DNA from 2 places in the Lacrimispora struthionigena genome. Region 2 is predicted to be linked to the other one. Evidence: a T-box and tRNA genes for the amino acid it is inferred to sense, from the RefSeq annotation. Region 2 holds a T-box; the other holds one or more tRNA genes.
What was found. The T-box of region 2 lies ahead of tyrS (tyrosine--tRNA ligase). A T-box ahead of a tRNA ligase gene usually reads a tRNA of that ligase, here a tRNA-Tyr.
Positions count from the first base shown of each region.

Region 1 (11,848 bases), on a different contig from region 2:
AAGAGGAGAAAGAGGAACTGGAGGAAGTTGTGGACTTCTTAAAGAATCCTCAAAAATATACCGGCGTGGGAGCCCGAATTCCCAAGGGAATTCTTTTGGTAGGACCTCCCGGAACAGGAAAAACCCTTCTTGCTAAAGCAGTAGCTGGAGAAGCAGGCGTACCGTTCTTCTCGATTTCCGGTTCGGATTTCGTTGAGATGTTTGTGGGCGTTGGTGCATCCCGTGTCAGAGATTTGTTTGAAGAGGGAAAGAAGCACGCACCGTGTATCATCTTTATCGATGAGATCGATGCAGTTGCACGCCGAAGAGGAACCGGAATGGGCGGCGGCCATGATGAAAGAGAGCAGACATTAAACCAGCTTCTCGTTGAGATGGACGGTTTTGGAATCAATGAAGGAATCATCGTAATGGCAGCTACCAACCGTGTGGATATTTTAGACCCGGCTATTTTAAGACCCGGACGTTTCGACCGTAAGGTCAGCGTAGGGAGACCGGATGTGAAGGGAAGAGAAGAGATCTTAATGGTTCATTCCAAGGAGAAACCTCTCGCGGAAGATGTGGACTTAAGAAGAATCGCTCAGACCACAGCCGGATTCACAGGGGCTGATTTAGAGAACCTGATGAATGAAGCTGCTATTTATGCAGCAAGGCATGGGAAAAAATATATTAATCAGTCTGATATCGATAAAGCCTTTGTAAAGGTGGGAATCGGTGCAGAAAAGAAAAGCAAGGTTATTACGGAAAAAGAAAAGAAGATTACGGCCTACCACGAAGCAGGGCATGCAATCCTTTTCCACCTGCTTCCGGATGAGGGACCGGTTCATACCATATCCATCATACCTACGGGAGTCAGTGCCGCCGGTTATACCATGCCTCTTCCGGAAAGTGATCATATGTTTAACACGAAAGGCAAGATGCTGCAGGATATTATGGTGGATCTGGGCGGAAGGATCGCAGAGGAGATTATCTTCGGCGACATTACTACAGGTGCTTCCCAGGATATCAAGCAGGCAACAGCTCTTGCCAGGGCTATGGTAACCCAGTATGGAATGTCTGATCAGGTTGGAATGATCAATTATGATAATGATGGCGATGAGGTATTCATCGGAAGGGATCTGGCTCATACCAAGAATTATGGAGGCCAGGTTGCCAATACCATTGATAATGAAGTGAAGCGAATCATTGATGAATGCTATGAGAAGGCGAAGGAAATCATTTTAAAACATGAAGATGTCCTTCATGCCTGCTGTAAGCTGCTGATGGAAAAGGAGAAGATAGGCCAGAAAGAATTTGAAAGCCTGTTTCCTGCTGAAGCAGAAGTCTGATGACTGAACTTTGATTTGAGATAAAAGCGCAGAGATCCGGTAAAATATCTAAGTTTTTGCCTGCGAATCTGCGCTTTTTTGTTGCCTGTGGAGAATGGGTGAAAAAATGCATAAAAAAATATTGATAAAAAATTGATGTTTGTGCACACTTATTTCCTCAGGCGTGGTATATTAATAAACGTAAACCCCCCCAATACATTATATAGTTTTTGCTACACCCCATAAGAAACGAAATACCTTCTCCGAAAAACGGTCAGCTACCCCGCTGACCGTTTTTTATTGCAATTTGGAAAAAGGCGGGGTTGTGTAATTGAATCCAATCAGATAAAATGGTAATAGATAGATGGGAAAGGATATGAAGAATCTATGTGCTTCCAGGCAGAGGCGTTAAATTTAGATGCATTATTCACCGATGAAACTGAAAGCTTCCGGTTTCCTTCGGAACCTGAGGAAGGAGATGAAGTAGTTCTTCTTTTCCGAACGGCAGCAAATAATGCAGATTCTGTAAATTATATTGAGGTCGGAAGTCAGTCCGGTTTTGCCATGATTAAAACAGACTCAGACGATATGTTTGATTATTATGAATACAGGCTGAAGGTGGGAGACTGCCCCATCCAATATTGTTTCTCAGTAACAAAGGGAGATGAGGTGTGCTATTACAGCCGTCTCGGTCCTGTCTGGCAGTATCCGGATACGGGCTGGTTTACCATCGTACCGGGATTTTCCACACCTGACTGGGCGAAGGGCGCTGTGATGTACCAGATTTTCGTGGATCGTTTTTACAATGGGGATCACTCCAACGATGTGGTAAGAGATGAATATATCTACATCGGACAAAGAGTTATGGCAGTGGATGACTGGAATAAATACCCGGATCAGTTTGATGTGGGCTGCTTTTATGGCGGAGATTTACAGGGGGTCTGGGATAAGCTTGATTACCTTGAAAATCTAGGGGTTGAAGTCATTTATTTAAATCCCATATTTGTTTCTCCTTCCAATCACAAGTATGATTGTCAGGATTATGATTATATAGATCCCCATTACGGTGTGATTGTTAAGGATGAAGGAGAGGCGCTGACGCCCGAAGCTTCTGATAACCGCAGTGCTACCAGATATATGATCCGCACTACGGATCGGGAAAATTTAAAGGCCAGCAATGAGTTTTTTGCCAGATTTGTGGGAGAAGTCCATAAACGTGGCATGAAAGTGATTCTGGACGGTGTATTCAATCACTGTGGTTCTTTTCACAAGTGGTTAGACGGAGAACGGATCTATGAACTGTCAGGGAACTATGAGCCGGGAGCATTTGAATCTGAAAACAGTCCTTACCAGTCTTTTTTTAAGTTTTTTGATTCAAAATGGCCATACAATGATTCTTACGATGGCTGGTGGGGACATTCCACTCTGCCAAAGCTTAATTATGAGGGGTCTAAGACCCTTTGCCGTTATATCCTGGATATAGCCGCCAAATGGGTTTCTGAGCCTTATAACGCCGATGGCTGGCGTCTTGATGTGGCAGCGGACTTAGGCCACAGCAGCCAGTTTAATCATAAGTTCTGGAAGGACTTTCGAAAAGCGGTTAAAGCAGCAAATCCCAATGCCATTGTCCTGGCGGAGCATTACGGAGATCCATCTGGCTGGCTCCAGGGGGACGAATGGGATACTGTGATGAATTATGATGCATTTATGGAGCCTGTCTCCTGGTTTTTAACCGGCATGGAAAAACATAGCGATGAGAAAAATTTAAAGCTATTGGGAGATGGTGAGACATTCTTTCACTCCATGAATTACCATATGAGCCGCATGATGTCAGGATCACTGTTAACCGCCATGAATCAGCTCTCCAACCATGATCATTCCAGGTTTCTTACAAGAACCAATGGAAAGACAGGCCGTACCTCAACGGAAGGACCTGAGGCTGCTTCCCAAGGGATCAGCTATGGCATATTCCGGGAAGGTGTGATGATTCAGATGACCTGGCCGGGAGCACCTGCCATTTATTACGGAGATGAGGCTGGTGTCTGCGGATGGACCGATCCGGATAATCGTAGAACTTATCCGTGGGGAAATGAAAATCTGGAACTGATTGAATTTCACAGATATATGACTGAGCTGCATCGAAGTCTTCCTGCACTGCGCGTTGGTTCATTAAAATCCCTTCTTGCAGGAGATCACCTGATTGCGTACGGGCGGTTTTTCAATAATTGTATCTGTGCGGTTGCAGTGAGTAATCATATAAGTGAGCAGGAAGTTTCCATACCGGTCTGGCAGCTTGGTATGAAGGATGGTGAGACGATGTCCCGGGTTATGCTGACGTATGAGAGTGGTTATAATGTAGGTAAGATCTCATTTGCAGTTGAACATGGCTGTGTAAGGGTTTCAATGCCGCCGTTCAGTTCAGTTTTGCTGGTGGGAGACAGAGACTAAGTTGTACATTTTTATTAGAATTTTTTAAAAAATACCTTGATTTTTTGACTTGTCTATGTTAAAATAACACTCGCTTGATCATAAAGCATGGGCGGATTCCCGAGTGGCCAAAGGGGGCAGACTGTAAATCTGTTATCGACGATTTCGAAGGTTCGAATCCTTCTCCGCCCATTAAAAAAAGAGCGATATAAAAAAGACGGTGTGTTCCAGTGGACATACCGTCTTTTTTATATCCTTAGATTATTCTGCCTGAAGGGCTGCCATGGTAAAGTAATTGTATGGTTTATTAAAATGTGGAAGGAAAAAGATATCTGTCAGCTTTAACCGATCAATGGTTACCTGCTCCTGAATGGCAAGTGAGAACATGTGAATTGCCATGGAGATATCGTATTCGGAACACATCTGTGCACCTAAGACAATCCGTGTCTTTTTATCATATACAATCCTGATTTTGACTTTATAATTATCATGCTGTATGAATGCAGGCTTCTGTGTATCTTCATAATCAGCTGCAGCCGCATCATAACCCAGTTTTTTAGCCTTTTCCAACGAAATTCCGGTAGATACCATCTTCAGATCCCAGATGCAGATACCATTGGAGCCCTGAACACCGATGGATTCAAGAGGAGTGCCGCAGGCATTATGAGCTGCTACGATACCGGAGCGGACCGCATTGGTAGCAAGCGCAATATAGTTGGTAGCCTGAATGGAATTATCGAATACAGTAGCACAGTCTCCGATGGCATAAACGTCAGGTATACTTGTCTGCTGGTGTCTGTCAACCAGATAGGCACCATTCTTAAACAGTTTAAGAGTATCTTTGCCCAGCTGGCTGTTAGGCTTAAAGCCAATTCCCAGGACTACCATATCCGCTGCATATTCATTTTTATCTGTTACAACCTTTTCTACTTTACCGTTGCCTTTCAGGCTGGTTACAGTCTCTTCATAGGCCAGCTTAATTCCGTGGCTCTCCAGATTCTTAGACATAATATCTGTAAATTCACGGTCGTAATAACCTGACAGACAGGTGCTCATGTTATCAATTAAAGTGACCTTCTTGCCAATCCGGTTAAATGCTTCCGCCAGTTCCACGCCGATGTAACCGGCACCCACTACCACAACATTGCGGATCATGGATTCGTGAAGTTTCTCAATAACTTCCTTGGCGTTCTGATATAATTTAACGAACTGTACATTAGCAAGATCTGTACCTTCAATGTTTGGAGAGATGGGAAGTGATCCGGAGGCAATAATTAGCTTGTCATAAGGCTGCTGATAACTCTGACCATCTTTTCCTGTTGCAAATACCACCTTCTTATCAAAATCAACATGATAAACAATGGTCTCTAAATAAACTTTTGCACCTTTCTGTTCAAAAATCTCTTTGCTGCAATAAAACAGCCCATCTGGTGATGTGATCTGGTTTCCGATCCATAAAGCCATACCGCAGCCTAAAAAACTGATATTATTATTGGAATCAAATATAGTTACTTCTTTATCTTTATAATTATCTAAAATTGTGTTAATTGCAGCAGTTCCTGCATGGTTTGCTCCGATTACTACGATGCGTTCCATAAAATACCCTCCTTAGTGGATTTTTTTTTATTATATCATATCGTTAAAATAAAAACAATTACTATTATTGATAAATTCAATCTTTTTAATTTCCTTTTTCAGGATGAAATAAAATCGAAAATAGTTGACAAGTAAGATATGATTTTGTATAATCTTTATGTTGTGCAGTGCGTAAGCATTGTATTCAGTTGTTGCCGGCGTGGCGGAACTGGCAGACGCACAGGACTTAAAATCCTGCGGGCCTAATCGCCCGTACCGGTTCGATTCCGGTCGCCGGCATAGGAAAAAGGCTGTTGTACTTTTGGGTACAGCAGCTTTTTTTAATACAATAAAATTTTTGCTTGACAATACTTTTATATAAAACTATTATAGAACTATGAGAGAACAAGACATTATATCAGTGCTGTCCAAAATAAGGGCGCAGGCAAATAAATTTATTATTGGAAAAATGGCGGATTATGGAGTCTGTGAATTGGCACCGTCCCATGGAGATATTATTTTTACATTACTCAATACAGAAAAAATTACGATGAAGGATCTGGCGGGTTCCATTAAAAAAGATAAATCAACTGTGACTGTGCTTGCAGAGAAACTGGTCCGTCTAGGGTATGTAAAAAAGGAACGGGATGCGGGAGATAACCGGATAACCTATCTTTCCCTTACGCAAAAGGGGTTGGATCTAAAACCGATGTTTGAGGATATTTCAAAGAATCTATATGAAACTGTATATAGAGATATCCCTAAAGAGGAGAGGGAAGCTTTGATGAAATCCCTGGAAAAAATTAACAAGAATTTTAGCGCTATTTAAAAATATAATTTCTGCATAGTTTCTGCGGGTAATTGTATTTTTTTATTCTAATAGTTTTATATAAAACTAATTAAAAGGGGAAAGACGTATGGGAAAAATTTTTAGGGAAACAGCCAGTTTAAGCGAAGCAGAATTATTTTATTATGATACAAAGGAAGAAAAACCGGTGATTATCTGTATGCATGGAATGTATGGCAGAGCGGAAACATGGAGTGATTTTATTGTCCATTACGCGGATCGATACAGAGTAATTGCGCCGGATTTAAGAGGGCATGGACGAAGCAGTAAACCGGATGGATATTATACCATAGATGAAATGGGAGAAGATGTCAGGGAACTGATGGAGATGCTTGGCATAGAACATGCAATTCTTGTGGGGCATTCCATGGGGGGAGGTATTGTGGGATATCTTGCGGCCACGTATCAAAACAAGGTTAAGGCAGCAGCCATTCTGGATAAAACGGCAAAAGGGCCTGAAAAGCACATTCCCATTTTATCTAGTCAGGTGAAAGATTATGATGCCTTTACAAAGGATTGGCGCGAAACATTTGACACAAGAAGAGAAGCTTTGGAGTGTATAAGAATGTCCTCAGGCTCTGAGCTGGAGACAGAATATTTCATTAATAGTTTATATGAAGATAAATCCGGATATCACTTTTGGTTTTCAAAGCAGGCGTTAGCCGCATATCGGGCAAATAATTATAACTGGATGGATCTGCTTTCCTTGATTACATGCAAAACATTACTTATAAAGTCGGCAGGAGAAGGATGTGTGACTAAACAGGATTTTAAGGAAATGGAAGCATGTCTAAAAGATGGAACTGTTTATACGATGAGTAACACAAACCATAATGTGCATCTGGCAGAAAGGGAAGAGTTCTATCAGATATTTGACCAATTTTTAGATAGCATTAATAAACAATAAAAATGAAAGTTATGGTAATTAATGGATTTCTTATGTATAATTAGAAGAAAATAAAAGAGGGATGAGTAGAAATGTATTGCAAAAATTGTGGGCAGGAACTATCGGAAGATGGCATGTTTTGTTCTCATTGTGGAACAAAACGAGAGGATGTAAGTGAAAATTTATATGAAGTAAGTAAGGATGATCCATCAGCAAAAATTTCTAAATCAAAGAAATTTACTATGAAACAACAAATTGGTGCAATGATAATTGTTCTGGCTATAGCAATTTTTGCATTTATAGGATGGCAGTATTCGTTGGTAAACAAAGCAAAGAGTCTTTACGATAAAAATGATTATGAAGCTGCGTATAATACGAAAAAGTTCATTATGAACACTGCATCTCTAGGCGATTATAAAGATAACATTGATGTAATGTATAACGTTACATTGGAGTATAACCGATTCAGGCAAATGGATTCAGATGATAGATTACGGCAAGTATTTGCATGGTTTACTCTACAGAAATGCGTCGGGTATACTCTGGTAGCGCAGGAATCCGGGTGCATAGATGAAGTGGTATACATAGCCAGTGATGTTGTTGTGTGGTTGCATAAAAGAGGTAATAATATACAGTATAGTTTGAAAGAGCAGTACAAAAAAAGTAGTTTTGATTTCATACCATTGAGTGATACTGCAACAGATGAGGAAGTTGAAAATATTATTGACGTATATGCGAAACTTGTCCCTGACAGCAATTAAAATTAAAAAAGCAGAAGCTATTTTAAACAGTTAAACATCGTTTAAGATAATCTCTGCTTTTTTTATATAAGCTCCTATGGTTTTTCCGGCAGAGCAAGGATCACCCGGCAGCCGCTGCCTGTAAGGTTGGTAAAGGAGGCTGTGCCGTTATGAGCTTTCATGATCTGGCGGACAATGGTTAACCCCAATCCGTGATTATCCAGTTCCATTGGTTCCCTGGGATGATTGAGACGTTTCAGCGTCTGTACTGGAAATCCGGTTCCATTATCTGTAACGGAAAGGGATGACGTCCCAGATTCCGCGTTCAGCTGGATTGTAATATCACAGCCATCTGGGTTATGTCTTATACTGTTTAGGATTATATTGGTAATGGCCCGCTTTATCAGTTGGCTGTCCCCAATTATAGAAATATTCTGTGCATTCTCATCAATGGATAAACTCAGCGTATGTCTGGGAGAACAATTGCCGTTTAACAGTTCTGCAACAATACTGCGGATAAGAGGTGCAAGCAGAAATTCTTCTTTTCGTATGGGCTGCATGTCATATTCCAGCTTGGAGGCCAGATTCAGATCATTGATTAAAGCTTTTATCTTCTGGCATTGAATCCGTATTGTAACAGCAAGTTCCTGCTGTTTCTTATTAAGAGTATTGTCTTCTTCCATCTGGCCTGCATACCCCATAATTATAGATAGGGGAGTCCGGATGTCATGGGATATGCCCGCAATCCATGTAGTTCGGGCGTTATCCCGTTTGTTCAGGGCGGACTCCTGCCGGATCAGCTGGGCTGATGCATGATTAATACCCGTAGCCAGATCTCCCAGAATCCCCTGAACCGGTAATGCAACGGGTTGCATTCGAGCTAAGTCCTCAATGCCTGTGGTCAGTTTTTTTAAAGCTAAAAACAGCCGGTAACCGAAGAGCAGGGCAAGTAATACAGCGGTAATAAGATTCAGAATTAATAGCGTAGGTATGAGGATTTCTGAATTGTTCACTAATTTCATCGGGAGTTCCAGACCAATTTTCCACATACTGTTTTTAGGGCTTCCAACTACAAAAAGTCCGTTTTCATGCTGCCAGACCTTAACTGGATAGTCTTTTAAGTACCAGCGGGATAACCCTGCCACGTCAGTCAGCTTATAATTAAGTGGCACATCAGAAGGCAGATTTGTACCCCATGCAACGGCGCCTTTCTCATCTATCAGCATAGCCCACTGCTGTTTATCCTTAAGCTCGCTGGAAACGGATTCAGAAAGTGAATACATTCCATCAGATTCCGTTAATTCTTCCGCCATCTGTGCAACGGTATAGTTTTTTCCGTATTCACTGGCGGATTGAAACAGCCAGACAGTCAGTACTGTAAAGTTGATAATAAGCAGAAGTATGGCTGTAGCCGCAGCTGAAAGCACATATCTGGATAAGATTTTTATTAAGCTTTTCAAGATGATGTCACCCCCACCAGTTTATAACCCAGTCCACGGACGGTAATTAAAAATTCAGGGTCGGAAGGTTCCAACTCTATTTTTTCGCGCAAACGCCGAATGTGGACCATAAGTGTATTTTCATACCCATAGAGAGGGTCATCCCATGCTGCAAGGCAGAGGCTGTCTCCCGTCACAATCTTCTCTTTATTATCAAATAATTTCTCAAGGAGTGCATACTCCTTTGCTGTAAGTGTGAATGTTCCTTTCTCAGAAGTAATAGAGCCACTGTTAAAATCTATCATTGTTTTTCCTAGATAAAAGACAGGCTTCTCCTTTTGGTTTAGCACAACTGGAAAATAGGTACGGTTTAAGACTGCATGCAGCCGCAAGATCAGTTCCCTTGGCAGAAATGGTTTGGTAATATAATCATCTGCACCCAGCCCCAGTCCCAGAAGGCGGTCCTCATCTTCATCTCTGGCAGAAAGAAACAAAACCGGAGCCGCAGAAATTGAGCGGAATTCACGCATCAGGGAAAAACCATCGCCGTCTGGAAGAGAAACGTCCAGAATTACTCCATCTGGTTTTTCAGAAGTAAACAGCAGACGAGCATGGCTGCAATCTGCTGCAGAAATGACCTTTTTAAAACCGCTTTGTCTTAACATGCTTCCAACCATTCTGCGAAGCTCTGGTTCGTCATCAACAAGAAGCAGTTTACAGTCAAAGATATCATTCATTGCATTTGTTCCTTTCTGTTTTTATAGCTATCATTATAACCCGAATTATTAACAAATTGATCAAAAAAATAAATGTTTAAGGTAAATGTAAGGTCACCTACAGGCTGGTGTAAGGCAGTATTGTTAGACTGAGATCATAATAAACAGAGGAGATTAACATTATGGCAAATATTATTACCACCAGTGGTCTTTGTAAACAATATGGAGCTGCTATGGGAGTAAAGGATTTAGATCTTTCCGTACCAGAGGGAGTAATTTACGGGTTTCTTGGACCAAATGGAGCAGGAAAATCAACAACCATGAAGATGATACTGGGGCTGGCGAAGCCCACCAGGGGAACCATTACTGTATTTGATAAACAGGTGAATCGGAGAAACCGCCTTGCTATTTTAAAAGAAACGGGTTCTCTTATTGAAGCCCCAAGCTTCTATGCCCATTTGACGGGAAAAGAAAATTTAAAAATTATCAGTACCTTAAAAGAACTGCCGGACAGTGAAATTGACCGGGTACTGAAGTTTGTCCGTCTGGAGGACCAAAAAAACAAAAAAGCGGGTCAATACTCTCTGGGAATGAAGCAAAGACTTGGCCTTGCCGGGGCATTGCTTGGTAATCCAAGGCTTCTGATTTTAGATGAGCCCACCAATGGGCTTGATCCGGCTGGAATCCAGGAAATAAGGGAACTGATTTGCTCCCTTCCCAAATCCTTTGGTATAACAGTAATGGTTTCCAGTCATTTGTTAAGCGAAATTGATCAGATGGCAGGACATATTGGTGTTATATCAAGAGGAGAACTGGTTTTTCAGGATCGGCTTTCCGTACTTCATGACAGAAGTGAAAGCCGTATTGCAATTCGTACGCTGGATAATCTGGCGGCTGGAACTGTATTAAGCAGCCAGGGAATTGCGTATCAGGAACAGGAAGGCTACCTGCTGATTCCTAAATTAAACGATAATCAGCTGGCAGGGTATTTTATGAGATTTTTAAAAGAAGATATTGGAGTTGTACGCATAGAGGAACGGAAGAAAACATTAGAGGATATATTTTTGGAATTAACAGGAATGGTGGTGAAGCTTTGATGAAAGGAATACTTCTTGAATTTTATAAAATACGCAGGAGAAAAGTCTGGGTTATTATTCTGGCGCTGCTTGGAGTGCAGTGTCTTTGGGGGTTGTGGGCATTTCGGAATATGGATGCAAAAAAGCTGTCCCAGGGATATATGCAGTGCCTGTACCATTTTTCCGTGTTAAATACCATCATGATGCCCATGATTGCAGCAATAACGGCATCAAAAATCTGTGATCTGGAGCATAAGGGACAGACTTTTAAGCTACTCCTGACAGTCATGCCGGCGGGGACCTTATTTGATGCGAAATTTATCTGCGCCTCCATGTATATGGTGGCAGTAGGGGCGGTCCAGACAATCTTTATTATCATTCTGGGTAAAGCAGCAGGATTTACGGAACCATTTCCTCCAGGTTTTCTGCTTTATTATTTTATTATAACAATTTCGGTCACTGTTGTTATCTTAGCGATTCAACAGGTGTTTTCCCTATTGTTTGCCAATCAGATGGTTTCTTTTGTTATTGGTATCACAGGAAGTTTTGCGGGGCTGTTCAGTTTATTTCTGCCCCAGAATATACAAAAAGTGGTTTTATGGAGTTATTACGGAGTTTTAACACCGGTAAGAATGAACTGGGACAGCGAGACCAGGATAGCAGATTTGCAGTATATTCCTGTGGACTGGAGCAGTTTCTGGCTGCTTATGGGATTGTTTGCAGTGATCTATTTCACCGGACGCCGGTGCTTTACAAGAAAGGAGCGTTGAGCTGATGCTGTGGAATGTAATTCGTGGAGAACAAATGAAGCTGAGGAGGAGTCCTGTATGGCTGGCTT
Region 1 is NZ_JBMBWP010000002.1:2,407,353-2,419,200, reverse strand. It holds gene ftsH (ATP-dependent zinc metalloprotease FtsH) at 1-1,325, shown strand, start outside; gene ACOAOT_RS20290 (glycoside hydrolase family 13 protein) at 1,692-3,752, shown strand; tRNA gene ACOAOT_RS20285 (tRNA-Tyr) at 3,842-3,923, shown strand; gene nox (H2O-forming NADH oxidase) at 3,993-5,327, opposite strand; tRNA gene ACOAOT_RS20275 (tRNA-Leu) at 5,521-5,606, shown strand; gene ACOAOT_RS20270 (MarR family winged helix-turn-helix transcriptional regulator) at 5,728-6,135, shown strand; gene ACOAOT_RS20265 (alpha/beta fold hydrolase) at 6,224-7,060, shown strand; gene ACOAOT_RS20260 (zinc-ribbon domain-containing protein) at 7,132-7,800, shown strand; gene ACOAOT_RS20255 (sensor histidine kinase) at 7,875-9,239, opposite strand; gene ACOAOT_RS20250 (response regulator transcription factor) at 9,236-9,955, opposite strand; gene ACOAOT_RS20245 (ABC transporter ATP-binding protein) at 10,117-11,031, shown strand; gene ACOAOT_RS20240 (ABC transporter permease) at 11,031-11,780, shown strand; gene ACOAOT_RS20235 (ABC transporter permease) at 11,785-11,848, shown strand, end outside.
Region 1: it encodes a tRNA-Tyr, which carries the amino acid that the T-box ahead of tyrS (tyrosine--tRNA ligase) is inferred to sense. The anticodon was not compared.

Region 2 (11,848 bases):
CCCATGTGATAAGCCGATACACAAACAAATTCATATCAAAAGAACAAAATGGCATTAAAGATGCAGATGGCAGGCCCTGTGATCTCATAAAAGAAGAGTATCAATACGATAACTGGGGGCGAATGATTACTAAAAAAGATGCCAGAAATCAAATCACGACCTTTGGCTATGATAAAATGGGGCGAGTGGTATCCGAAACATCACCTCCTTCAGACGGTCAGCAAGTTATAAATGAAACCTATTACAATGTTCGTTTAAACTACATAACAAAAACAGATGCAAACCATCAGAAGAGACGAATTCAATATACTCCATTAGGACAGGTCCAGCAGGTTTGCCTTGCAGTATCCAATGAACCAGGTGCTGGTGATGTGGTACTTCAGGATTACCGGTATAATACATGGGGAGAAATGACCCAGGTCATCACCTATGATGGAACAGGCACCGCAGCCAATCACGTACGAAAGACAGAGTATTATACCTACGATTCATTTGGCCGATTATTATCTCGTGAGATTCCCCAAGTTGGTTATGAGGAAAAATACGAATACAATGAGGTATTTACCGATTCCACAGATGGAAAAAATTATTTCCGGGAAATTAAAAAAATAATAGGAGATCCTTCTGCTCCAGATATTGTGACTGAGCGTTATAAAGATCAAAAAGGACAAATCAGGAAGGAACTTTTAGCTGGAGAGAAAACGTTTGTCTTCGAATATGACAATGCGGGAAATAACATTCGAAAAGTAAATGCCAGGAACAAAGAAGAGAGATGGGAGTACGATTATGCCAATCGGGCAGTAAAATCCATACGTATGGAATCTGACCAGGCGAGGGTCACCAGCACTCAATATGATGCATTAGGAAACAAACGATTTCAATGGGATGAAAGTGGAAAGCAGACCGAGTTCCAATACGATCATACAGGACGTCTGATTCAAACTATTTCACCATTTGATCATCGCAGTCAAATAGTAAAATATTACTATGATGGAGCAGGAAATGTAATAGGAGAAAAGAAAGCGCAAGACCATGGCTGGCAAGAGACCAGATATGTTTATGACGCCAGAAATCGATTAATAGAAACCTGTCAGTACCTAAGCTCCGACAGCTGGATTAAGACCGTTTGTCGATATGATGTGTTGGATCAGGTCATTTTAAGAAGGACTGGAGATACACCATATGCTGAAGGGCGAGAGGTGGTGAAATACGTTTATGATCGATTTGGAAACGTCACAGCAATGACAGACGCCCGTGGATGTACGGAATATCTTGAGTACGATAAGGTCGGCAGACTAATAAAAAAAACGGACAGAAATAAAGATCAAATTATTTATCAAAATGATGCCTTAGACCGCCTCATTAAAGAAACTATACAAAAAAGGACTTCTGATGGATTGTTAAAGAGTGAGAGAGAATACGCCTATAGTAAGAGTGGCAAACGGATTCGAGAGATCAGCAAAGAATTCATCGAAGGAAAACAAACATTACTGCTCGAAACAAAATATTATTATGATAATAAAGGTCAGCTCTCTTATCAGGAAGATCCGGGAAGTACCAAAAAGTATACCTATGACATTTACGGAAATCGCCAGTCCTTTCAATTATCCCGAATAGGTAAAGCCAACCCGGAGATAAATCTCTATTATATCTATGATGACTTATACCATTTAAAACAGGTAAGGAAAAATAGTGCTGCCGGAGAGGTACTGTCAGAGTATGAATATGACGTAAAGGGCAACCGAAAAATCCTTCGTTATCCTCAGACTGGTATGGAGACCATTTATCAATACAATGATGGAAACCGGGTAATATCCTTAGAAAATAAGCGGCAGGGAACTGTTATTTCTGCTTGGCAATACAGCTATGATGTTAACGGAAATATTCTTAGTAAGATAAATAGGGGTGGTCCAGTACCGGTTACAATTTCCTATTCCTATGACAGTCTTGGACGCCTGACAGCAGAAGATTATTCCGGATGGAAGCGAACCCATTATACTTATGATGCTTATTCCAATCGCACTAAAATGATGGTGGAAGGAAGAACAAAGGACGAGTTGGTAAGTGTAACCAGTTATGAGTATGGATTAAATAACAGACTGGAAAAGGAGATAAAAAAGCAAGGGAAAATAACAGAAACATATCAGTACCGTTATGATGATAATGGAAATGAAACCTTCCGAATTTGGGAGAAAACATCTCCAACACCCGATTATCCAGGAAACGTTAAGCTATCAGGAGGTATGAAAATTGTAACTCCCACGGTTTACGAATGGAGACATTATAATGGATTCAACCAACTGATCCGTATTAATCAGGATGAGAAAGAGATCACATATCAATACCGTGGAGATGAACTTCGCCATAGCGTTGCAGTAAGAGAATTAACCAAAAGTAAGAATAAAATAAATGAGTATTACTGGGATGGAAGTAATATTGTAGGGGAACAGGTTGATAACGAAACGCTTAAAATCTATATAAGGGGAATCAACTTAATTGCCTGTGAAACAGATCATGTGTTATACTACTATATATTAAATGAACATGGTGATGTAGCCCAGCAATGGGGTCCAAACGGAGTATGTAAATCCTCATATGAATATGATGCATTTGGTGCGGAGAGAAATCCTGATAAAGAGGATAAAAATCCGTTCCGGTATTGTGGTGAGTATATAGACGTAGAGACAAATACCTATTATTTGCGTGCAAGAAGCTATCGCCCAGAGACGGGCCGTTTCCTTAGTGAAGACAGTGTTGAAGCTGTTACAAGCAAAATGCCCAATAAACAGGAAATTCCAGATCCGCTAAGTTTAAATAAGTATACCTATTGTCACAATAATCCTGTATTTTATACAGATCCAACTGGTCATTTTGTATTGCCACTTTTGGTTGTTACAGCTTTAGTTGGTCTTGCTGCTGGTGCAATTGCAGGTGGAGTATCATCAGCAATAAAGGGTAAGTTTTCAGTGGAGGCAACTCTCAAAGGAGCGGCGATTGGTGCAACAATAGGTTTGACTGGAGGGGCGGCGCTCGCATATGGAGTGACAGGAAGTGCCCTGGCATCTACTGGAGCAGTTGCGTCAGGTCTTGGATTTGGCGTAACAACAGCTGGTTCCGCTGGAACAGCAGGCTTTAGTCAGGCTAGGCAGCTGGTACAGGCTCAGCAGGCGAAAGCTGCTGAGGGGGCGAATAAATCACTTGGCCAGATTATGGGTTCTAGTTATGACATAAGTAAAATACAAAAAACACAATCGTACATCTATCAGGAGAATGTTAATATTATAAAAGAAGCAATTATCAAGCAAGGCCCTGGTTCTATAACACCGATCGAGATAAGAGTTCATGATGGTCAGGCACTGGTAGTTGAAGGACATCATAGACTTGAGGCATTTCTACAGTTAGCCTATGATAGGGTACCAATAAAATATATTCATAGTAATCAGCTAGGTAGGATTCAAAAAGATGGATTCACCTATTATAGAAGTCTGCAAGAATTATTAGATGGATTGAAAAAATAAAGGAGGTGACACTGTGGACGACATAATTAAATCAATTATTGATGAATATATTACGAATGTGAATGAAGTTTGTCATAAATTATTAGATGGAATAAATACACAAGAAAATCTGAAACTTAAAACAAAGTGGGATTTTTTTGAGTATAGAAGTCTGGTTAGAAAGACGGAATTTAACATAAGCGGTATTAATTACTGCTTACATGGAAGGGGTTGCTTTGCATTTAGTGATGAAATATTCTTGAATTGGAACTTTGGTTATAGAAGTCGATGGTGCGGTATAGATCCGTACATGCTGGGGATGACCCTTAAAAAAAACAATAGTAAACATGTTGAATATTATGATGGAAAGCTAATAAAGGCAGCTTGTGAACAAGCATTGCTTAAAGGAGAAATGTTTGAAAAAGGTGGACTTTATCATTACTCTATACCAATAAACGAGACATTTTCTCCTGATTTTCCAAAAGAATACGATACATTAGTTATAGAATATTTTGATGAAAAATGGACAATTCCAAGAAATAAGGTTATTGATAAATTCTTACGCAAAAGCAATAGAGTATATAATCAAGTATATGACAGTAAAAATAGATATATTTTACGGTTTTTATTAGACAGCAAGGAAATATATTCAATTCCATATGATGACATTTGCTATCCTGAAAATGCAATTAAAATAATGACAGACGATATTATTTGGAATTTAAAAAGAGTGTCATAATAGTATTAAGAAAATGTACAGTGGTAGATGAATATGTTCTATTAATTAAGGATATTAAACTATGTCATAAGAATCTTTATAAGGATAAAGGAAGGGGGGCCACGCGCCTCCTTCCTTTATCCCGCATCATTTAGACTCCATGGTTCAACCCTAATAGCAAATATAAAAGCTTAATATTTAGTTGGGGCATATCTCAGCTACGGTAAGTTTTTAAGTATAATAGCCAGCAGAACATGATCAAGAAATCGAAAAGATCCTGCTTAGTTTTGATATAATCTGACCAGTATGCATGGCACTAAATTAGAGCTATTAAAAATTCTTTTTTTACTTACAAAAGGTCTTCTTTACATTCCAAAACTTTTTAAAGTGAACAATGTATGATAAATTATTATCAAAGTTTTCATGCAATTAATTAACTTAAAAAACTGTTATTAACAGCGAAAAAGTGAGGAGAATGATATGAAAAAAGGAATATTTGTGGGTATTGCTGCGATGGCGGCAGCTGCGGCAGCTGTAATTGTATTATCTGGTCCGGCTTATAACAGTCTGGACAAATCCGGGAAAAAGAATGTTCAGGAAGCGGCAGCTGAAGGCACGCTGGAACCTGAATCAGAAGTAAACAAAAAACAGGCAGACATCGTTATAATCGGAGCGGGGGGAGCTGGTATGACAGCGGCTGTTGAAGCCACACAAAAAGGAGCTACAAATCTGATTGTATTAGAGAAAATGCCCATTACAGGAGGAAATACCGTCCGTGCCACGGGTGGTTTAAATGCAGCTGAAACACCGTATCAGAAGGCTGATGGAATTGAAGATTCCATTGAGCTTTTTGTGGAAGACACCATGAAGGGCGGCAAAAATTTAAATGATCCAAAGCTTGTTCAGGTGATGGCAGAGCAGTCTGCGGACGCAGTTACGTGGGTCAACGAAATAGGCGGAGATTTATCGGTAGTAGGTCAGTTCGGCGGAGCCAGTGTTAAGAGAATCCACCGGCCGTCTGATACATCGGCAGTGGGACCCATGCTTGTAAATGCCCTTAATGCAAAGCTGAAGGAACTGGATGTACCTGTATTTTTGGAGACGGAAGCAGTACATATTTTACTGAACGAAGAGGGCGCCGTGGTGGGAGTGCAGGCGGCAACAAAGGGTGGAGAGCCTTATACCATTTCATGTAAGGCTGTAATTTTAGCATCTGGAGGGTTTGGTGCCAATTCTGAACTGGTGGTAAAATACAGAAAAGATTTGGACGGTTTTTGCACCACCAACCACTCCGGTGCCACTGGTGACGGAATTGTTATGGCGGGGGAGCTGAAGGCAGGACTTGTAGATATTGATCAGATCCAGACTCACCCTACCGTGAATCCGGATACAACCACCATGTACACAGAAGGCGTCCGTGGAAACGGAGCAATTTTAGTCAACCGGTCCGGAAAGCGTTTTGTCAATGAGTTGGAAACCAGAGATGTGGTATCAGAGGCCATTTTAAATCAGGAAGGAAAAACCTGCTTCATGGTATTTGACCAGTCTGTAAGAGAAAGCTTATCTGCTATTGAAAAATATATCGGTCAGGGCATCATTACCCAGGCAGACACTCCGGAAGAGCTGGCGGAGGCAATCGGCGTTGATAAGGATCAGCTGAAAGCCACACTGGAACAGTATGCAACGTATCAGACAGAGGGCAAGGATACAGAATTTGGAAGAGAAAGCATGGAAGTTCCATTAAACAAGCCTCCTTATTACGCCGGACTGTGCGCTCCAGCGGTTCATCATACCATGGGTGGTGTAAAGATTGATACAGCTACCCAGGTTCTAAAAGAAGACGGAAATGCTATCCCAGGACTATTTGCAGCCGGAGAGGTAGTTGGAGGCGTTCATGGAGCAAACCGGCTGGGAGGAAACGCAGTGACTGATATTGTGGTTTTCGGAAGACTGGCGGGAAATGCGGCGTATGACTATGTTATGAAAAATGGCGGGTTTACGGAGAAAACCATGAAAGCTGCAGGCGAAGAGGAAGCAGCACAGCCAGAAGTAAAGGGGAATTATAAGGACGGAACCTATACAGGAACAGGAAAAGGAAATAACGGAGATATTACAGTAGAGGTGGTGGTAAAAGACGGAAGTGTGACCTCTATAGAATTGACAGATCATCATGAGACTCCTGGAATCTATGAGGCAGCAGAGAAGACGGTTACATCTGCCATCATCAAAACTCAGAGTACTACTGTTGATGGAGTATCGGGAGCGACCAATTCTTCCAATGGAATCAAAAAAGCGGTTGCAGCGGCTCTTGAAAAAGCAAAATAAACTTTTAATTATAATAGTAATAAGGATAGCGCTGGTAATATTTCGGCGCTATCTTTCTATGCTTTTTTCCGAACTGGATTTACTTTTTTTCATGAGCAGTTATAATTAATATAATATTTATATACTTAGCAGGACACAGGAGGAAATCTTCACCCCAATGATCCTCCTGTATGCAGTCTGGGAGGAGTTCACAGTCTGATCTGGAATTCCAAATGCTTTGACCGGGCATTTGAATTGGCTGGAGACAGTCCTTATCTGGGCATGAAACTATGCATTGGCTGCTGGCTGGAAGATCGTGGTTTTGGAGATCTGAACGAAGATATCAGCAGATATGCAAAGAAGGATAAAATATTGGTGGTACATTTCCGAAATGTAAGCAGTACAATTCCCTATTTTGAAGAGACCCTTTTGGAAGATGGTTATGGGGATATGAACGAGATTTTAAAACAGCTGATTTTAAGCGGATATGACGGACAGATCAATATTGACCATCCATTCTTTTTGCCGGAAGGAAAAGGTCCATCTCCTGTATCAGAGGCGTATATGTTGGGGTACTTAAAGGGAATGATTCACAGTGCATATAAATCTCTTTCGTGAAAATGTATTTGAACTATTTACGGTTCAACGTTATAATAGAAAAAATAATTTACGGGAACTTTGCAGGATAAGGAAAGGAAGACAGAATGAAGACGGTCAGAGTAAGAGATGTAGTCATTGGCGAAGGTATGCCCAAGGTATGCGTTCCGATTGTTGAAATAAAACTGAAAGATGCGGTAGCATTTGCCGAAAGCCTGGAAGCAGCCGGAGCTGATATAGCGGAATGGCGGATTGACTGGTTTGATGAGGCATATGAAATCAGTAAAGTTGTGGAAGCAGCAGGGTGTATCCGGAAAGCATTGAAGGAAGTTCCTCTTCTTGCAACCTTTCGGACTGCAAAAGAAGGCGGAGAAAAGGAAATCAATGTAAAGCAGTATATTGATTTAAATCTTGCACTGATCCGCTCCGGTTATGTGGATATTATCGATGTGGAATTGTTTTTTGATGAAGAAGCTGCAAAGATTCTTGTGGAAGAAGCTCACAGGCTTGGAGTCTGCGTCATAGCTTCCAATCATGATTTTCAGAAAACACCGGAAAAAGAGGAGCTGTTTCGCCGTATAAAGCTGATGATTGAACTGGGCGCAGACATTCCTAAAATTGCAGTAATGCCCGAAAACGTGGAAGATGTTATGGTACTTCTGACAGCAACCTATGAGATGTCCCGCTATCTATCAGACCGCCCCATCATTACTATGTCCATGTCGAAAGAGGGTGTGATCAGCCGGTTTTCCGGTGAATTTTTTGGATCTGCACTGACCTTTGCAGCTGTTGGAAAAGAATCGGCACCCGGACAGATTGAAGCAGGCAGTTTAAAAAAGATGCTCAGCCAGATCCACGATATTATATCGTAAATTTGCCGTTTCCTGCGGAACTTGCTTTAATAAAAAGGATCTTGACAAATATAAGGAAACCTCATATACTAAAAACTAACTTCATATATAAACAAAAGCATTGATAAGAACAAGTAACAGTACGTAAAACCAGACAGAAAGCAGCCGGTTGATGAAAGGCGCATGGAAAACGGACTGCGAATACATCTTTGAGCTTCGCTCCCAAAGGCATGATTGCCCAGTAGGCGGCGACGGATTCCTGCACCCGTTATTGTGCTAGAGTATCAGACGGTACTTGAAGAGATAAGCAGCGTGAGCTGTTTATAAAAAAAGGTGGTAACGCGAGATTTTAACCTCGTCCTTTTAACAGGACGGGGTTTATTTTTTTGTAAAGGAGAATTGGAATGACAATCTACGAAGAACTGAAAGCCAGAGGGCTGATTGCCCAGGTGACCAATGAAGAAGAGATCAGCAAAATGGTCAATGAAGGAAAGGCAGTATTTTACATTGGATTTGACCCCACAGCAGACAGTCTCCATGTGGGACATTTTATGGCTCTGTGTTTAATGAAACGTCTGCAGGAGGCAGGGAATAAACCTATCGCATTAATCGGCGGAGGAACCGCAATGATTGGCGATCCTTCCGGAAGAAGCGACATGCGTCAGATGATGACAGTGGAAACTATCGCCCATAACTGTGACTGCTTTAAACAGCAGATGAGCCGTTTTATTGACTTCTCCGACGGAAAGGCAATGATGGTAAACAACGCGGACTGGCTGATGGACTTAAACTACGTTGAATTCCTGCGGGAAATCGGTCCTCATTTCTCAGTAAACCGTATGCTCAGTGCAGAATGCTACAAACAGCGTATGGAAAAAGGATTAAGCTTCCTGGAATTCAACTATATGATCATGCAGAGCTACGATTTCTATGAGCTGTTCCAGCGCCATGGCTGTAACATGCAGTTTGGCGGTGATGATCAGTGGAGCAATATGCTTGGAGGAACCGAACTGATCCGCAGAAAGCTTGGTAAGGATGCTCATGCAATGACCATCACCCTGCTGTTAAACTCAGAAGGCAAAAAGATGGGAAAGACCCAGTCCGGTGCTGTGTGGCTTGATCCGGAAAAGACTTCTCCATTTGATTTCTTCCAGTACTGGAGAAATATTGCCGATGCTGATGTGTTAAAATGTCTGCGTATGCTCACCTTCCTTCCTTTAAGCCAGATCGATGAGATGGATAGCTGGGAAGGCAGCCAGTTAAACGAGGCAAAAGAAATTCTGGCTTACGAGCTGACTAAGCTGGTACATGGGGAAGAAGAGGCAGAGAAAGCCAAAAAGAGCGCAAGAGAGCTGTTTACAGGCGGAAATGCAGAAAATATGCCATTATGTGAGCTTGATGAAGCTGATTTTACAGATGGCAGTGTTGATATTTTGACCATTCTCCAGAAGTCCGGACTGGCACCCTCCCGTTCAGAAGCAAGACGGAATGTGGAACAGGGCGGAGTTACCGTTGAGGGAGAAACCGTGAATGACATAAAAGCTTCCTATACCAGAGAACAGCTGGCTGACGGAGCTGTTGTTCGCCGGGGGAAAAAGAAGTTTGTGAAAGTGATTGCTAAATAAGGATGTATTAGTATAGAGAGAAAGGGCTGTATCCATATGAAACGGATACAGCCCTTTTTTATGGCCACAACGCAGCCTTTTCCTGTTTTTTTATGGAAAGTGCGAAATTTAGTTTTTCGTCGTCAATGGTAAGACCCAGCAGATACTGGTATTCATTTTTCAGCTTTTCATAGATACGAAGGATGGGCCTGCAGCGGACCGCTGTTGTTTCAAGAATGGAGTCCAGATTGGTGACTGCAATGGTTACAATATCCGGATCCACAAGCTGGTCGTTTTTCATGCTTTCCAGGATGTTTGTTATTTTTTCCAATGGATAGGAGTCCTTATAACTTCTTGTTCCCGTAAGTGCACTAATGATATCTGCGATGGCAACCAGGCGTTCCTCTTTTGATAAATCCTTTGCAAAGAGACCTTCGGGATAGCCGGTACCGTTTAACTTTTCATGGTGGCGCAGAGCAATCCGTTCCACTGCTTCGTCGATGCTTCCGCCAAAGATCTCTTTCGTGTAACCTACATGAGTCCGCATAATATTCATTGCCTGCCGGCTTAGTTTACCGGGGTACTCAAGGATCTCTACCGGGACTGCTATTTTGCCCAGATCGTGAAGCAGGGCGCCGCAGAGAATTACATTTAAACGGTCCTCGGGATAGGATAGAAGTTTACCAAGTTCATAGCTGATACTTGTGGTAGTCATGGTGTGGGTGACGGTATGGTGGCTTCTGAAGTCAATAATAAAAACCAGCATTTTTAAATAATCCGTAATCGCCTCACCTGATAGTGGAATACCGATAAGAAACTGATTAAACTGAATGTCTGCTTTCCATTCTTCCTCAATGGAATTTTTAAAATCCAGTTTTTCCACCAGTTCTATGATATGGGAGGCATAAACGGTACCCTGATCTTTTTTCAGTAAGAAAAGTGTCTCCTCCCAGGAACAATTCTGCAGAGACATTAATACATCAATCCGGTCTGCTATATGAATCAGCTGTCCCAAATCCTTCATCAAAGGATCCAGACTACTTTGTTTTTCCAAAAAATCCCAGTTGAGATGGTGCAGGAGTACTGCGGGAGCGAAATCCTTTAAAGGCGAGAAGTAACGGATAAAAAGATATCCATAAAACGAATGGTCCCAGACATCTTTTGTTTCAAACTGAAGCATTCGGGAGATCTCTTCTGTCTTGTAGGCTCCCACATCATGAAGCTGAGCCACAAAGCAGATGTTTCTCAGTTCTTCTTTTGTAAAACGACTATTTTCTCTAAGCATCTGAAAAACAATGTAAGATACATGGGAACCATGCTCTGTAAGCCGTGGATCAATGTAATTGCAAAAACGGCGAATAATGTTTAGAATGCTTTCGTTATTAATATCTTTGGTGTACTGAACCTGCATGCATGCGATTCTCCTTTCGTACAAAACTCTGTATCACAGTTTACCATATTCGACCAGATATGGAAAGAAGAGATTCACATCTTTGGTGTGTAAATTTTAGATATAGCCGGGGAAAACGAGTTGAGAATAATGGAAAGCGGTTGTATAATAAACTGGTTAGTATCATGAGAAAGGTGCTTATGGAGGGAATCGCATGAAGAAAGAAACGACGGGTTACGTTCAACTGATTGAAGAAAGGTTAATTTACGACAATCCCCTTGCCAAACCGGAAGATATTGAAGGCTTCGTGGTAGAAGGAAAGGCATCAATAAGTTTTGATGAAGGCAGTTTGCGTTTAAAAAACAGCCTTGATGAGGAGTTAGGACAAAAAGCCAATTACGTTTTGTGGTGTCCGAAGGAATTTCCGGAAAATGTTAAAATTACATGGGAGTTTAAGCCGATTACGGATCAGGGGCTTTGTATTTTATTTTTTGCTGCTAAAGGACGGAATGGGGAAGATTTATTTGATTCCACCCTGGCAGAACGGACGGGAGAATATCCTCAGTATCACAGCGGTGACATCAATGCATTCCACGTATCTTATTTCCGCAGAAAAGAGCCGGATGAAAGAGCGTTTCATACCTGCAATTTAAGAAAAAGCCATGGGTTTCACCTGGTTGCACAGGGGGCGGATCCGTTGCCCGGCGCAGCAGATGCACTGGATTTTTACCGGATATCCATACGCAAATATCATGGAGATATTCGATTTTCCATTAATGATATGACTGTGTTTGAATATAATGATGAGCTGGAATTTTTTGGAAAGCCGTTAAAAGGCGGAAAAATTGGATTCCGTCAGCTGGCCCCGCTGACTGCTGATTACAGAA
Region 2 is NZ_JBMBWP010000001.1:191,785-203,632, forward strand. It holds gene ACOAOT_RS00905 (RHS repeat-associated core domain-containing protein) at 1-3,518, shown strand, start outside; gene ACOAOT_RS00910 (DUF6896 domain-containing protein) at 3,532-4,236, shown strand; gene ACOAOT_RS00915 (flavocytochrome c) at 4,696-6,540, shown strand; partial or broken gene ACOAOT_RS00920 (mannonate dehydratase) at 6,700-7,137, shown strand; gene aroD (type I 3-dehydroquinate dehydratase) at 7,224-7,988, shown strand; T-box leader at 8,080-8,333, shown strand; gene tyrS (tyrosine--tRNA ligase) at 8,372-9,592, shown strand; gene ACOAOT_RS00935 (HD-GYP domain-containing protein) at 9,651-10,982, opposite strand; gene ACOAOT_RS00940 (DUF1961 family protein) at 11,176-11,848, shown strand, end outside.